DNA from 3 places in the Vibrio zhugei genome. Region 3 is predicted to be linked to each of the others. Evidence: predicted binding sites of a transcription regulator. Region 3 holds the regulator's gene; each other region holds the start of a gene.

Evidence for each region. Region 3 encodes PurR, which represses purine synthesis genes. Its sites were predicted from a motif close to TNANGNAAACGTTTNCNTNA; they were not measured.
Region 1: the regulator PurR is predicted to act here: its motif matches at 2,626-2,645, upstream of EAE30_RS08320 (NCS2 family permease).
Region 2: the regulator PurR is predicted to act here: its motif matches at 3,944-3,963, upstream of EAE30_RS12695 (phosphoribosylaminoimidazolesuccinocarboxamide synthase).

The regions. Positions count from the first base shown of each region.
Region 1 covers NZ_CP033078.1:681,928-687,266, forward strand. The annotation lists gene EAE30_RS08310 (ATP-dependent zinc protease family protein) at 1-103, opposite strand, end outside; gene EAE30_RS08315 (aminoacyl-histidine dipeptidase) at 340-1,812, opposite strand; gene EAE30_RS08320 (NCS2 family permease) at 2,667-3,956, shown strand; gene gpt (xanthine phosphoribosyltransferase) at 3,993-4,457, shown strand; gene frsA (esterase FrsA) at 4,659-5,339, shown strand, end outside.
Region 2 covers NZ_CP033078.1:1,606,030-1,611,368, forward strand. The annotation lists gene ydiJ (D-2-hydroxyglutarate dehydrogenase YdiJ) at 1-328, opposite strand, end outside; gene EAE30_RS12675 (DUF3334 family protein) at 539-1,222, shown strand; gene EAE30_RS12680 (DUF2786 domain-containing protein) at 1,340-2,035, shown strand; gene EAE30_RS12685 (J domain-containing protein) at 2,179-3,240, shown strand; gene EAE30_RS12690 (hypothetical protein) at 3,450-3,842, shown strand; gene EAE30_RS12695 (phosphoribosylaminoimidazolesuccinocarboxamide synthase) at 4,067-5,173, shown strand.
Region 3 covers NZ_CP033078.1:1,225,715-1,231,053, reverse strand. The annotation lists gene torR (two-component system response regulator TorR) at 1-192, opposite strand, end outside; gene purR (HTH-type transcriptional repressor PurR) at 664-1,665, shown strand; cyclic di-GMP riboswitch class I at 1,821-1,921, shown strand; gene EAE30_RS11015 (TfoX/Sxy family DNA transformation protein) at 2,033-2,620, shown strand; gene EAE30_RS11010 (putative signal transducing protein) at 2,727-3,050, shown strand; gene EAE30_RS11005 (alpha/beta fold hydrolase) at 3,068-3,871, opposite strand; gene glgA (glycogen synthase GlgA) at 4,010-5,339, opposite strand, start outside.

The DNA of each region.
Region 1 (5,339 bases), 540 kb from region 3:
TCGACGTGCGTGCGCCGGTATCCATTTTGGCTTTTATCCGATTAATCCCCAGTTGAGGTAGGGCAACATATTCACGCCAACCGGCGATTGTTTTTGAATTCATAACGTTATGTAATCTCGATAATGACTAAGAATGCAAATAGCGCAAAGAGGGCGCACTCTAGCAAAGCGCGGAATCGTATGACCAATGAAAAATTTCAGTCGTGTTGATAACCAGTATTAATCATCATAGTGAGAAAACGTGTTAATTATTGTGGGTGAGTGTTAAATAATCGCAAAAATAGCAATGTGATGACATGATAAACAACAAGCCAGGCGTGATGCCTGGCTTGTGACTCATTAAGCTTTGTTAGGAATATTTTCAAGTAGTGTAATCATTTGCTGCCAGAACAAACCGACAGTGTCGATTTTAACTTTTTCATCTGGAGAATGAGGGAACTTAATGGTCGGCCCAAATGAAATCATATCCATCTCTGGGTAAGGTTTCTTAAATAGGCCGCATTCCAATCCGGCATGAATGACCATGATGTTTGGCTTGTGTCCATAGATGCCTTCGTACATATCACGGAAAATATGCATGATTTCTGAATCCGCGTCCGGTTTCCAGCCAGGATAGGCACCAGCAAACGTGACGTCGGCATTGGCTAAGTGAGCTAACGATGTCAGAGTGCCTTCAACTTGTTGACGACCTGAATCAATCAGAGAGCGAACCAAGCATAATACGGTGGCATGGTCATGGTCAGTGGTAATGACCCCCACGTTAAGCGAGGTTTCTACGACACCTGCAATCTCATCGCTCATGCGAACCACACCGTTTGGACACGCATTTAATCCTGCAACGAACGCGCGTTGAGATTCAACAGAAAAAGCGGCTTGGTCTGTTTCATGCGCATCGTTTAAGAGCGTGATGGTCGTTTCAATTTTTTGTAATTCTGTGGCAACGACTTCGCCAAAGGCGCGATAGGCGTTATCTAATGCGTCTGCTTGCTTGGCTGGGACGGCGATAACGGCAAACGACTCGCGAGGGATTGCATTGCGCAGGCTACCACCACGGAATTCGATCAAGCGGTAATCAAGGTCGGCGGTATAATCGGCAAGGAAACGCGCAAGCAGTTTATTGGCATTCGCTCTGCCTGTATGGATATCCGCGCCAGAATGGCCACCTTTCAATCCTTTAAGTGTCAATTGACGTGTCACGAAATCCGCTGGCAGTGCGTCACGAACAATTGGGAAGGTGAGCGTGGCATCGACACCACCCGCGCAGCCCATGTAGACTTCGCCTTCCTGTTCAGAGTCTGTATTTAATAAAATGTCGCCTTCAAGCCAGCCTTCTTGTAGGCCAAAAGCGCCCGTCATGCCCGCTTCTTCGTCAATGGTGAGCAACACTTCAATCGGACCATGTTTAATATCGCTCGCGGCTAGAACCGCTAAACAGGACGCCATACCAATCCCATTGTCTGAACCTAACGTGGTGCCTTTGGCGGTAACCCATTCACCATCAATGTATGGCTGAATCGGATCTCGAGTAAAGTCGTGTTCGGTATCTTCATTCTTTTGCGGCACCATATCTAAATGCGCTTGCAGAACGACTTTCTTTTTATTCTCCATGCCTGGCGTGGCTGGCTTTTTAATAAACACGTTACCGATAGTATCTCGGCGTACGGTAAGCCCTTCTTGAGTCGCCCATTCAATAATGTATTGAGCGAGTTGCTCTTCATGCTTAGATGGATGTGGAATCGAACAGATTTTGTCGAAAAACTGCCAAACAGGGGCAGGGGATAACTGGCTTATTTCAGAATGGAATTCAGACACAGAGCAACTCCTATAATGGTGTATTCATCTGATCATGGCAATTGGCGGTGTTGAGCGGCCGATGTCGAATGTGATCAGAGGTAATGAATAATGATGGGTCATAGCATACCACTCTCAAGTTCTGGGGAGTAGCGCTTCTCTGTTGGGTTATGAATGGTAAATGTGGACAAACAAAAATCATCAATATGCATCTAAATGATTAAAAATTTGCGATCTCAATCATAAAAAAGAGCTGTAAATGTAATTTTATTACGTATATAGGTCGATTTTTTCGTTTTAATTAAAAAAATGTGATTTTAGTCACTTAAATTGTTGTAATAAATTTTCTTGGTGGTATATTTGTAACCAGCTCGATAGAGCCACACATTCATGAGATAAAACTTTTTATTGTATTGGACGTGTACGAAGAGTCCTGAGTGATGATCAGGATGCATCGTAATCGTTTTCTATGAGTGATCGTTGTCAGTGTTCACCCCACACGGGCAACATTAACTTTGTAACTCGAACAGTGATGTTCACCCCTTATATTGGAATTATGCTATCGCCAGTCTGTTTAGGCGATCAAAGATTCTCAGCCACCTTTTTTAGGTGGTTTTTTTTTACCTAAATTTCGGTTCCAAGCACTCGGTCGTGTTTGAGATGTCATCTACACATAAGAACGATTAAATTTCACAACGCTTAATTACTATTCAATGATTTGATTTTACTGAAGAAAAAAACAACGTTTTTTCATTTTTTCTTTATAAACTGTGATATGCCATCAATTCCATCTGGAATTTGTCATTTTATAACTTTATAATCGCGCCCAATCGATTACGCAACCGTTTACTAATTTACCATTTATAGGATCGACAATGCTGGAACGCTTATTTAAGTTACGCGAACATGGAACGACCGTTCGTACCGAAATCATTGCAGGAATGACCACATTCCTTACAATGGCCTATATCATTTTTGTTAACCCATCGTTGCTGGCGCAAACCGGTATGGACCAAGGCGCTGTCTTTGTCGCCACGTGTGTTGCGGCGGCGATTGGTTGCTTTATTATGGGTATTTACGCGAACTATCCTATTGCTCAGGCGCCAGGAATGGGCTTGAACGCCTTTTTTACGTTTTCTGTCGTTAATGGGATGGGGTATACTTGGGAAGTAGCGCTAGCCGCGGTTTTCTGTTCTGGTGTGCTGTTCATTCTATTGAGTTTGTTTCGTATCCGTGAGTGGATCATCAATTCCATTCCAATGTCCTTGAGAACTGGGATTGCAGCGGGTATCGGCCTTTTCTTAGCATTTATTGCATTGCAAAGCGCAGGGATCATCGTGGGTAACCCAGGAACCCTTATTGGTCTGGGTGATATGACGTCACAGAAATGTTTCTTTGCTGCGATTGGTTTTGTCCTAACAGTGGCGTTAGTGCATCGTAATGTCAAAGGTGCGGTGATGATTTCAATTTTAGCCGTTACGCTGCTTGGTATTCTCTTTGGGGATGTTCAATGGCATGGCGTGATGGATATGCCGCCATCGGTCGCTCCGACGTTCATGCAACTTGATTTTAGCGGCGTATTCCAAGTCGGTATGATTTCGGTTGTTTTTGCTTTCCTATTTGTCGATCTTTTTGATACGGCGGGAACCTTAGTTGGCGTTGCTAGCAAAGCTGGGCTGATCAAAGAAGACGGAAAGTTACCACGCTTAAATCGTGCATTATTAGCCGATTCTACCGCAACCTCTATCGGGGCGTTGCTGGGGACATCGAATACAACGTCTTATGTTGAAAGTACATCAGGGGTCGCAGCAGGAGGTCGGACAGGTTTAACCGCCGTTGTCGTTGGTATTTTCTTCTTACTTGCTTTATTCTTCTCGCCATTAGCTGGAATGATTCCTGCCTATGCAACCTCTGGTGCGTTATTGTATGTTGCGGTATTGATGTTATCCGGCCTTGCGCATATTGATTGGAATGATATAACTGAATCAGCTCCGGCTGCGATCACTTGTATCATGATGCCGTTGACTTATTCGATTGCAGAAGGGATTTCTTTTGGTTTCATCGCGTATGCAGTCATTAAATTGTTGAGTGGAAAAAGACACGATGTCTCAGCCAGTGTTTGGCTAATGGCGGTCATTTTCACGATTAAATTTATTGCTGGGTAAGCGATATATTACATTTATAATTTTAGGTTTAAACAAATGAGCAAAAAATTCGTTATCACTTGGGACAACATGCAGTCATACTGCCGCCAGTTATCTGAAAAGCAAATGCCTGCAGAGCAGTGGAAAGGCATTCTTGGTGTCAGCCGTGGTGGTTTAGTGCCTGCTGCTATTCTCGCTCGTGAATTGGGTATACGCTATGTTGATACGATTTGTATTTCAAGCTACGACCACGATCACCAACGTGATATGAATGTTCTCAAAGCCCCAGAGCATGATGGAGAAGGTTTCCTGATTGTGGACGATTTAGTCGACAGTGGTGATACCGCACGTAAAATTCGCGAAATGTACCCTAAAGCGAAATTTGTGACTGTCTGTGCGAAACCTGCGGGTAAAGATTTGGTGGATGAATACGTTGTTGATATTCCACAAGATACGTGGATTGAACAGCCATGGGATCTATCGTTGTCGTTTGTTGAACCTATCAATCGCAAGCAAAAATAAGTGTTTTGAAACTCCAGTTTCAATAGAAATGGCCCGCGTCGGGCCATTTTTTTTGGCTACGATATCGCGTTCATCGATAGGGGGGAGAATTTAAGTCAGAGTTGCTCTCATCTTGATCTATGTGCATAGACAGACTCTCTGATAACGCGATACTCTAGTCATCAAGCCTCGCGATACCATGACTGAGAAGAGACAACCGCAATGTCGGAAGAGAAAAGTAAAAACCTGTCTGAAACGTTGTTTAATAAACACCAGCAAGCCAAAGAAACCTCAACACTGACGAGTTACTTACCGAGCAGTCGAGACTTGCTTGAGCATAAGCGACAGCAAGAAGGGTTGGCATGGTATCGAACGATTCCGTGTTTGCAATGGGCTTGGCAGGGCATCAATGTCTTGGAGCAACAGGAAGTCTTGGCGCGTATCGCGGCCTCTCCTCACTCGCGTAGTGAAGAGCAATGGCTGGATACGGTCATGGGCTATCATTCTGGAAACTGGGCGTTTGAGTGGAATCGTATGGCCATGCGTCACCAGCAAGCGGCCAAAGATAAACAAGGCGATAGCGCCGCAGAAGCGTACTTTAACGCCGCGTTATGCTATAGCATTGCGGGTTACCCCCACTTAAAAATGGACAATTTAGCCAAGCAATCGGAAAATTTAGCCAATACAGCCTATGACATGGCCGCCAACCATTCTAGCCATACGATTAAGCGTCTCGAGTTTCCTTTCCAAAATAAAAAAATTATCGGACATTTGCATTTAGCCAACACCGACTCTCCAAAACCGGTTGTCATTGTTAGTGCCGGGCTGGATAGTTTACAGACGGATATGTGGCGCCTATTTCGAGATTATCTTGCTAAGCGTGATATCGCCATGCTCACCGTT
Region 2 (5,339 bases), 380 kb from region 3:
CTTTATTCATGTGACGAGACAAATCAACCACCACGCCTTGCGTTAAGGATTGCCCGTTCGTTCCTGTCCCACCGCCTCGTGGTGAAAAAGTGACATTTTCAAATTCTGGTTTTGAACTAATCTTTCCTATGAGCACCACATCTTCAGACGTGCGTGGATGAACGACAGCCTGAGGCAATTGCTGATAAACACTGTTATCAGTGGCAACAGAAAATCGACTGGAGTATTGGGTTTCAATATCTCCTTGAAAGCCCGCAGCATCAAGTTCATTCAAGAAATGAACGACGCTTGGCTCTATATCAGAATGGTGGTGAAGTCTTGGTAACATGTGCTTCCTGCCCCTACGTCTACTGCATCATTGAGTAGAAGGAATGAGTTAATTTTAACATTAATCTTTGAGTGAGTTCACTTTACAACATTTAAAAAGGTGTTCAAAACAGAATCTGAGTGACAAAATGCATACTAGCAAAAAATGCTATAATACAAGATGTTGTCTACTTTCAATTTTTATCATAAATCGAATTAACGGGTTACCATAATGAGAAAAAACAAAACCATTACCACTGAAGACATTCTGTTGAAGCTTTGTCAGTCAGTTTCAACCGTTCTAAGTTCTGCTACCAACGAGAAAGTCAGCTATTCAGCGATGGTACAAAAAATCACAAAAACCTCGCTCAAACCCGACTTTGGTTGTTTCGTACTCTTTGATGGTGGATTTTCAGGGTTAGTGGTGATCAACTTTACCGCCAAAGCCGCTTTAGAGCTTTACTCAAGTTATATGATCAATATGGGCATCCCGGAAGACGAACTTGCTGTTTTGCACACCTCTGATGAAGTGGGTGACGTGCTAGGTGAACTGATGAACCAGCTTGTCGGTGACTTCACCAATAAAGTCCGTAAAGAGCTCCAAACCAACATAACCCAAAACCAACCTAAAATGTTGTGCCTCAATAAGCAGGTCAACTTATCGGTTGATACCAACTTAGACCGCCCGCAAGCGCGTCGTGTAACGTTTTCTACTCAGAAAAACAATATTTTTTATCTTGAACTTGCCATGGATAAAACCGAATTTATCCAATTAGAAGACTTTGAAATCCAACAAGATGAAAGTCCTGATGATATTCTAGCAGCGACACAAGAAACCATGGCCAAAAATACCGCCGCTTCCAAACAAGATGTCGATGATTTGAATTCTGATTTATTAGATGAGTTAGGTATTTAATTTCATCCAGTTACCGGCTGCTTGGTCAACGAGCAGCCTCTTCCCCTTTATATTCTCATGCAAAAACGGTAAAATACCGGACTTTTCCGACTGCCTAAGATCGTTTTTAGCAAGCCTATGGATAAACAGAAAGCACTTAAAAGAATCGCCAAATGTCTTGAATTGGGTAATTCTGCCAATGTAAACGAAGCAGCCAGCGCGATAAAAATGGCGCACCGCTTAATGGTGAAGTATGGGTTGGATAAAGATGATATCGAATTCATCAAAATGGGGAAAACCCAATCGACACATCTGTTACCCACTAATATCTCTTCTAATATTCTGCGCATCATTCGCGGGATTAACACCAAGTTCGGTGTAGAAGCGGTATTACTCAATCATAAAGGATTGAAACGTTGTGAATTTATTGGCGAAGCAGACCGTGCTATTTTTGCAGCGTTTGCGTTTGATATTGTCTATCGCGAATTGAATGAGCAAACAGGTCAATTTAGAAATAGTTTTTCTGGATCAGGCACCTCGACCAACGAAGTCACACGACGTGTTAATTCTTTTATCTCAGGTTGGATTGAAGGGGCGCTAGAAAAGCTGCCTGAAATTGCCCCAGATGAAGAGTCTGCCAATAAAATCAATAATTACATTGATAAAGAATTTGAAAATATTGACCGTGAAACGTTCAAAAAACAGATGAGCGAAGCGATTAAAAACCTGACCGATGATTATGAGGTGGGATTAAAGAAAGGTCGCCGACTGTCAGTCAATCGAGCGGTCGACGGAGCTCAAAAACCGAAAATGCTCAAACGGACGTCTTCCTAAACCCTGCTCTTTCTCGCGAGCAATGGCATTACCCGCTCAGACCCTCTATCCTTATTGACTTAGTGGTGTGTTTTCCGCGCCACTTTGGTTTTTCGCGAAAAAACCGATACCGTATTCTTAGTCAACCAGTGAGCAGTGAATCCGTGTTGAAACTGATCTTCATCGTAAGTGTCTTCTTTGCCAGCTCAGCGTATGCTGCTGATTTCGCCGTACTTAAGCGTCAAGCAGACGCCAATGATGCCCAAGCCCAATATGCACTTGCGCTTGCCTATCAACAAGGTGAACAGGTGAGTGCCTCCCCTTCACAAGCTGTGTTCTGGTTTGAAAAAGCCGCCGAGCAAGGCAATATCAAGGCGATGCAGCAACTCGTTGCGGCATATCAAACCGGTAATGGGACAGCCCCAGATTCACAGAAAGTACAATTTTGGCTCACTCGCTTAGCCCTAAAGGGCGCGCCACAGGCATCGTTTCAACTTGGGAGTTACTATGAGAACCTCAAGCAAGCCTCTATTCCCACAAGCGTACTCGCTGAGCTTTGGTACCACATTGCCAGTACCAGCGATCCCCGTGCGGAAAAAAAATACGCTCAGTTGCTGGAAGAGAAATTTAATCAACAGCGCGCCCGTCAAGTCGCGTCAATTAATCAGCTAGAACAAGCGGTCACGGAGCCAGTTGCCACAAGTGGCGCCGATAAAACCGATGACCAGCTCGAAACTTCCGGTTATGTCTCACGTTCCAATCTATTGATTGTACTCGTAATCTTATTGGGGATGGCATTACTTGGGTTTATGCGAATGAAGCGACAGCAAACGCAAGGCTATCAGCACGCGATGAAACAACGCGCCGCCGAACAGGCAGGCGAGTTATTGACAAAATCCAAAACCATTAAACAACAAAAACAGCAGTTAAAGCGTCTATTTGGACAATTACAGCTGCTGCAAAAAAGCCATAAAGAACTGCAACAACAATTGGCACAACAATCCGCACCGTCGTCACCGCCCCAACCTAATGAACCCCACAGTCAAAAAATGGCCGTAGCCTGCGCGATCCTTGGCTATACCCCCACCACATTGCCTGATAATAAAACCATCAAAATTCGCTACAAACAACTGTGTAAAATTTATCATCCCGATATGAAAGGCAGTGATGAAGAAATGAAACGCCTGAACCATGCAGTAAAATATCTGCTGGCCCAACGCCGCTAGCGCCAGTGCACAGTAACGCGTCGCCGCTTTCTGCTAAGACTTTAAATCGCCAATAACGTCATCAATCCCTCTATTTTTGCCCGCAGCCTGCCGCCTTCCTTTGAATAAACAAACACGATCCATGTTCAAAAAACCAACAAAAAAGACTTGATCATGCCATAAAAACACAGTGCTGTTTATTCATACAGTATGTATAGGAAACCAGTATTATGCTTCATTCAAATGACTCAATGACTTCGTTATTGCCAACGGGTTTACACGCTCACCCTGCGTTATCTGTTCAAGCTTCCTCAATGATGCAACGTTTGGCACTGCTTTCTAATCAGCGTCAATGGATCTTATATACTGCCGAGTGTCCACGTCCTCAAATCAGTGAGTTAAGCTCTTATCACGTTGATTTCCATAAAGTCATTCACATGAAACCGTCACAGCGTCATGATGAAGTCAATACGGTTCTCCAAGCGATTCGCAGTGGTACGGCAAGTGCTGTAGTCGCATCACACCGCATTCCTACAGCGCTTCGACAGTTGTTAATTACGAAAGGTAAACAACATCAGTGCGAAGTGTTTTTTGTCTCGCCCACGACCCAGGCATTGCATTAACAGTTTTTGTGGGAAGGGCTTATTCCACCGCCGCTCAACTGGCGTGCTCATCCAATGCCACCGCGCTAATGCTCGTCAAAATAAAGAAAAATACCCAGAGAAAAAGCAAACGTTTGCTTTTTCTCTGGAAGCCTTATGTGTTTCTGGTATCATGCGCATAGTCAATCTCGCCTGAGTGCGTGATGGTGACGCTTTTGCCATTTTACATCTGATAGGAATGTCTCATGAGTCTTGCTGAACAAGTTCTTGCCGTCAACGACGACCTCCCGATTCGCACCCGCCTTCCCGTACACAGCGGTAAAGTTCGTTCCGTGTATTGGCTAACCGAAGAAGATAGCCAGCGGCTTATTCAAGAAAAGGGCTACAATGTGGCTCCCAATGCGCCATTGGCGATCATGGTCATTAGTGACCGCATATCGGCATTTGACTGTGTTTGGCACGCTGAAGGCGGTTTAAACGGTGTACCAGGAAAAGGCGCAGCACTAAATGCAATCTCAAATCATTGGTTTGAATGCTTCAAACAGCATGGACTTGCCGAAAGTCACATCGTCGATATTCCTCATCCTTTCGTGTGGATCGTACAGCAGGCGAAACCAGTAAAAGTAGAAGCGATATGCCGTCAATACATTACCGGTTCAATGTGGCGAGCTTATGAAAAAGGCGAACGAACTTTCTGTGGCATTGAATTACCCGATGGCTTACAAAAAGACGCTCGCCTCGATGAACTGTTAATCACGCCATCGACTAAAGGCATTCTGCGTGGTATTCCGGGCGTACCGGAAGCCGACGATGTCGACATCACTCGCCATGATCTTGAAGCGAACTACCAAGCGTTTAACTTTGCTCAGCCCAGCGATATTGATCGCTACGAAACGCTCCTCAAGCAAGGTTTTAGTGTGATCAGGGACGCATTGGCCAATATTGACCAATTATTTGTCGATACTAAATTCGAATTCGGTTATATCACCGATGCGCAAGGCAAAGAAAAGCTCATCTATATGGATGAGGTCGGCACGCCAGATTCCTCGCGTATTTGGGATGGTCATGCCTATGCCAAAGGTGAGATTATTGAAAACTCTAAAGAAGGGTTTCGCCAGTTTTTATTGCGTTACTTCCCTGACCCAGATATTTTGCTAAACAAAGAGCGCATGCCAGAGCGTGAAGCGTTGGCTCGTGACAATGCCCTACCCCATGAGGCACTAATGGATATTTCACGTACTTATCTTGGTATTGCCGAAAAAATTATTGGCCAAGCGATACCACTCAGTGCCAATCCCAAACAAGAAATCATCGATATTTTGGATAAAGAATATCAATTGATCGACCATTAAGTTCGTATATGCCAATACGTATACGCCAGAATAAAGAGAAGCAATCGCTTCTCTTTTTTCGGTGGTCACTCGCGCAAGGTTGTCCTGTCGCCAGTATCACCATGGCATCAACAGGCCAACGCCAACAACTTTGTGGAAACTTGTGACTAAGAAATTTGCCTTAATC
Region 3 (5,339 bases):
GATCATTAAACTGTCACCCGATAACAATTGCGCGTCCAACAATATGACATCGAATTCCTGTTGGTTTAAGTGTTCACGCATTTCTATACTAGTCTCAGCCGACAGTACATCGTATCCTTCCTGCTGAAAGTAATTGACTAAAATAAGCCGCGTATCGCGCTCACTTTCTACAACTAATAACGGATAATTCATAGGCGTTACTGGCTTCCGATTCAATACACACTCAGTTCATTCTATTCATAGTCCGTAATATTTCTAGGGTTACTCATAAAAACCTCATGCTTTATTGATTCAAAACAAGCTAGCATCGAGTTTTCACACTTAGCTAACGCGTTACGTGGTTTACACTCAACTATTCAGGGTGGTTTTCCACGCCCTAACGCCTCTCAATATCCTCAGCGTCACACGTCCGCCGCCGACATGCGCCATCGAAAAATAAGGCACTGACTCGCCTGCGCGGGGCAAATCGGACAAATATGAATTTTTCATTGCGGCAAGACAGAGAGCAGTCTAAAATCACACCCAGTTTGTTATCAAAATTATCCAATTGAACCGCTCATCGTTAGCGGTTTTTTTGCTTAAATTTCGGCTTCATAAAAGCCTTCTGTTGGCTGAGTTCAGTAATTGACCCTTCCTAGCCAGCAGCTGTTATAGGAAAAACCAATGGCGACAATTAAAGACGTAGCCCGCCTTGCTGGCGTGTCGACAACGACTGTGTCACATGTGATCAATAAAACACGCTTTGTGGCGGAAACAACGCAAGAGCGAGTACTTAACGCTGTGAAAGAGTTGAATTATGCGCCGAGTGCCGTGGCAAGAAGTCTAAAATGCAACACGACTCGGACCATAGGGATGTTGGTTACCCAATCGACCAATCAGTTCTTTTCCGAAGTTATCGATGGTGTCGAAAGCTATTGCTACCGTCAAGGCTATACACTCGTACTGTGTAATACGGGCGGCATTTATGAAAAACAGCGTGATTATGTGCGTATGCTGGCGGAAAAGCGTGTCGATGGTATTTTGGTCATGTGTTCGGATATGACTCCGCAGCTGATGGAAATGCTCGATAACCATGCCGACATTCCAAAAGTCATCATGGATTGGGGATTGGAAGATTCACAAGCCGACAACATACTCGATAATTCAGAAGAAGGTGGCTATCTGGCGACCAAGCATTTGATTGAGAATGGTCACTCCGATATCGCTTGCCTCAGTGGTCATCTTTCTAAAGTGGCGTGTCAAGAACGCATTCGTGGTTTCCGCCGCGCGATGCAAGAAGCCAAATTGCCGGTCAATGAAGATTGGATTTTAGAAGGTAACTTCGAGTGTGATACCGCAGTACTTGCCGCAGACAAACTGTTGGCAATGGACTCGTTACCGACGGCAGTTTTTTGCTTTAACGATACCATGGCGCTCGGTTTGATCAGCCGCTTACAACAAAAAGGATGCCGTGTGCCTGATGATATTTCAGTCATCGGCTACGACAACATAGAGTTGGCGGAATATTTCTCCCCCCCACTGACCACGATTCACCAACCGAAACGTCGTGTGGGTAAAAACGCCTTTGAAATTTTGTTGGAACGGATAAAAAACAAACAACACGAGCGTCGTACCTTCGAAATGCACCCAGAATTAGTCATTCGCGACACTGTAAAGAAATTGTAAATTGAAATTCATCTATATAAGTGTCATTATGGGAACGATCACATATAATTAATACTCATTGACAGTAACACTTATGTTTATGGTTTTTGGGGGATAGGACATTCTCTCCTTCTCCCTTTGTAGTAAGCTCATAAAAGTTCTATTAAACTTAAATGTCACGTACAGGGCAAACCAATTGAAAAGTTGGGACGCAAAGCCTCCGGCCTTCACCAATATGCACTATACTTTGGTATGGAAAGGTAGCGGGGTTACCGATGAACTATGTACAATGTAAGTTTACGTTTTGTTGACAAAGTAAAATCATTGTATTGCTACACTCTCGGACCTGATTTTGGTGGCGTATTTAAATTACACCGAGACTAAAGGCATGGATAAACCTATATTAAAAAACTCAATGCGTCTGTTTGAATCATTAGGACGCGTAAAATCTCGTTCAATGTTCGGCGGATTTGGTATTTTTGTTGATGACACAATGTTCGCATTGGTCGTACAAGACAAACTTCATATTCGCGCTGATGATCACTGTGCAGAGAAATATCGTTCAGAAGGCTTAGAACCCTATATTTATAAAAAACGTGGGTTCCCAGTTATTACTAAGTATTTTGCTCTTCCTGATAGCTACTGGGATAATACTGATAAAATCCTACAAGAAGCCAATCAGGCGCTGCTTGTCGCGAAGAAAGAACGCGAATCACAAGCAAAAGCGAAACCGACTCGGCTTAAAGATTTACCAAACTTACGTTTAGCCACAGAACGTATGCTTCGTAAAGCGGGAATCGAGTCTGTGGAAATGCTGCATCAAAAAGGCGCAGTAGAAGCTTACAAGGCGATTCAAGATACCCATACAAGCACTGTTAACATCGAGTTGCTTTGGGCTCTAGAAGGGGCGATAGAAGGACAGCACTGGTCGGTCATTGCTAAACATCGTCGAGATGAACTGATGCAACGGTTATAGTTGTTTTCAGATAGAAAAAAGCACTCATAGGAGTGCTTTTTTATTGCCCATTACTTTGTTTTAATGCTCTGCTATGATGTCCGCATATCGAGACAAGGAGTGGGTAATGAAAATCTACTTAGCCAATAATCCGACAGAAGCACACATCATCTGTGGCTTGCTACAATCTGAAAATATCGCCTGTGAAGTCAGAGGTGAACAGTGGTTTAGCTTACTTGGTGAAATCCCCATGGATGAAAATTCCATGCCGTACATATGGCTTTTTCATGCTTTTCAAGCCGATGAAGCCCACACCATTATTCGCAAGTTCCAAAAAGAATCGACAGACACCGTCTTTCCCAACTGGACTTGTCGTCAATGTCACGAAGTTAACGAAGGGCAATTTGCTATTTGTTGGCACTGTGGGTGCGCATTGGCAGAGTATGCTTAAGTCTATGGGCTTAAGCGTCATCCTGTTTGACTTTGCTGGGCAATAAATTCAATAGAATGTCGGTTAAACATTTGCGCGTTTTCGATATTACAGACATGCCCACAGTCGCCAATTTCAACCAATGCGCTAAGCGAGTGATCGCGAACCCAGGCTTTGACTGGCGCGAGGAATAAATAGTCTTTATCACCCATGACATACAGCGTCGGTACCGGGTTCATATTCTCCTGGTAGCGCGCCATCATCGGGTTAACATTCAACGCGAGACGAAACCAGCGCTTAAATTCACTTTGGCACAACTTTTTCGCTTCACGAATAAACAAACGCCGAGATTCCTGCTGCCTAGAGGTTGGCATCACAATATAAGCAAATAATCGATACAGCCACATATAGGGCACGATATTTTTAAGACTATCGCCTAAGTGAATCAAACAGCGAGTGCGACAATCGAGTGATAAAATCGCCCCACCTAACACCATACTTTTGACTCGTTGCGGCCAATGCTGAGCAAGAGTGTGTGCAATCAATGTGCCTAACGACATCGCCACAATATGGGCACAAGTAATCTTTAACTCATCCATCACCGATAGCACATCATCTGACACACTTCGAAAGGTATACGCATCCCGGTGTTGACTTGTCAGCTTCTCGGCCGAACGTCCGTGGCCGCGTAAATCCACTAACAAGACATTAAACTGCTGACGGTACGCTTTGAGTTGCTTGAACCATATGGACGAACTGCCACCGGCTCCGTGAATGAACACAACCCATTCGCGACTATTCGAGTGATAAAATGCTTTGTGAAACAGCAGAGTGTCAGGCATTACTACCCCAAAAATACAAAAAGGCCGATAATCATAGCACAGTAAAAAACAATAGCGGGAGATAATATCGCACAAAACAGAGGGGCGTCAAAAAGTAAGAGATCCGCGTGCGATCTCTTACTCTGTGTCATTAGATACTTATTGTTCTAATGCATTCCGATACATTTTGACGTACTGCACCGCTGATTCATGCCAACTAAAGTCGCGCTGCATTGCTCTTTGCTGCACCTCTAACATGGCTTGTGGCGACTGTAAATAAAACAGCAATGCGCGCTGCATCACGATCAGTAACGCTTGAGGGGTGGGTTCGAGAAAACCAAATCCGGTCGCTTCTTGTGGGAACTTATCGTAATCGGCAACCGTATCTTTGAGTCCGCCGACTTCGCGCACAATCGGTAACGTTCCATAAGCCATACTGTATATCTGGTTCAGTCCGCACGCCTCAAACTCTGAAGGCATTAAGAAGAAATCCCCTCCCGCTTCGACCAAGTGGGCCAATTCATTACTATAGGCTTCAATAAACATCAATTTATCACTATAGCGATTAGCGAGTTGATGCAAGGTCGCGGCGATGTTTGGATCGCCAGTCCCGACAATGACCATTTGCACATCATTGTGTAAAAACTGTTCGATGATGGGCAAGAGATAATGGAAACCTTTTTGGTGTGTTAAACGGCAAACCATACCAAACACCGCGACACCACTGCGCAGAGGTAATCCCACCTTCTGCTGTAAACACTGTTTGCAGGCTCGTTTACCTGCACGTAACGACTCCGCTTCCCAGTGATAGGTTTGAGGCAAGAACGCATCGGTTGCCGGATTCCACTCCGAGTAATCACACCCGTTAACAATTCCGACGAAATCGCGTTCGCGACGCACAAAGTCATCAACGAACCCATGAGCACCCAAAGGCGTCAACAGCTCCGTGGCATAATTGGCACTCACCGCGTTAACTTTATCGGCGAAAGCGATTCCGGCACGCAACATACTCACCTGCCCCGCTCCATAACGTAGAAACTCCATACCAGTGAGGTTGAGCTCAGGAATACATTCCAGTTCTTCGTAAGTAAATAGCCCCTTAAAAATGGCATTATGCACGGTCAACACACTTTTCATGTTGGCATAATAAGCATCATCGCGATAACGAGTTTTTAAGAGGAAGGGAACAAATCCGGTATGCCAATCATTAGTATGAATGATTGATGGTTGTATATTGAGTTTTGGTAATACGTCTAAACTTGCCGCCGAAAAGAAACTAAAGCGCTCACCATTATCGTCATACGCTTGATTGTGTTCCGCATAAAGCTCTGGACGCTCAAAATACGCATCACAATCGATGAGGTAGACCGTCACCCCATCTAACTCAGTTTGGCGTACCTGATAGTGCGTGTGGGGCCAATGAGCTAACTCTGTTTCTAAAATGACTGGCATGTCCGCTTTGTGGGCGATTTTTTGATAGCCAGGAAGA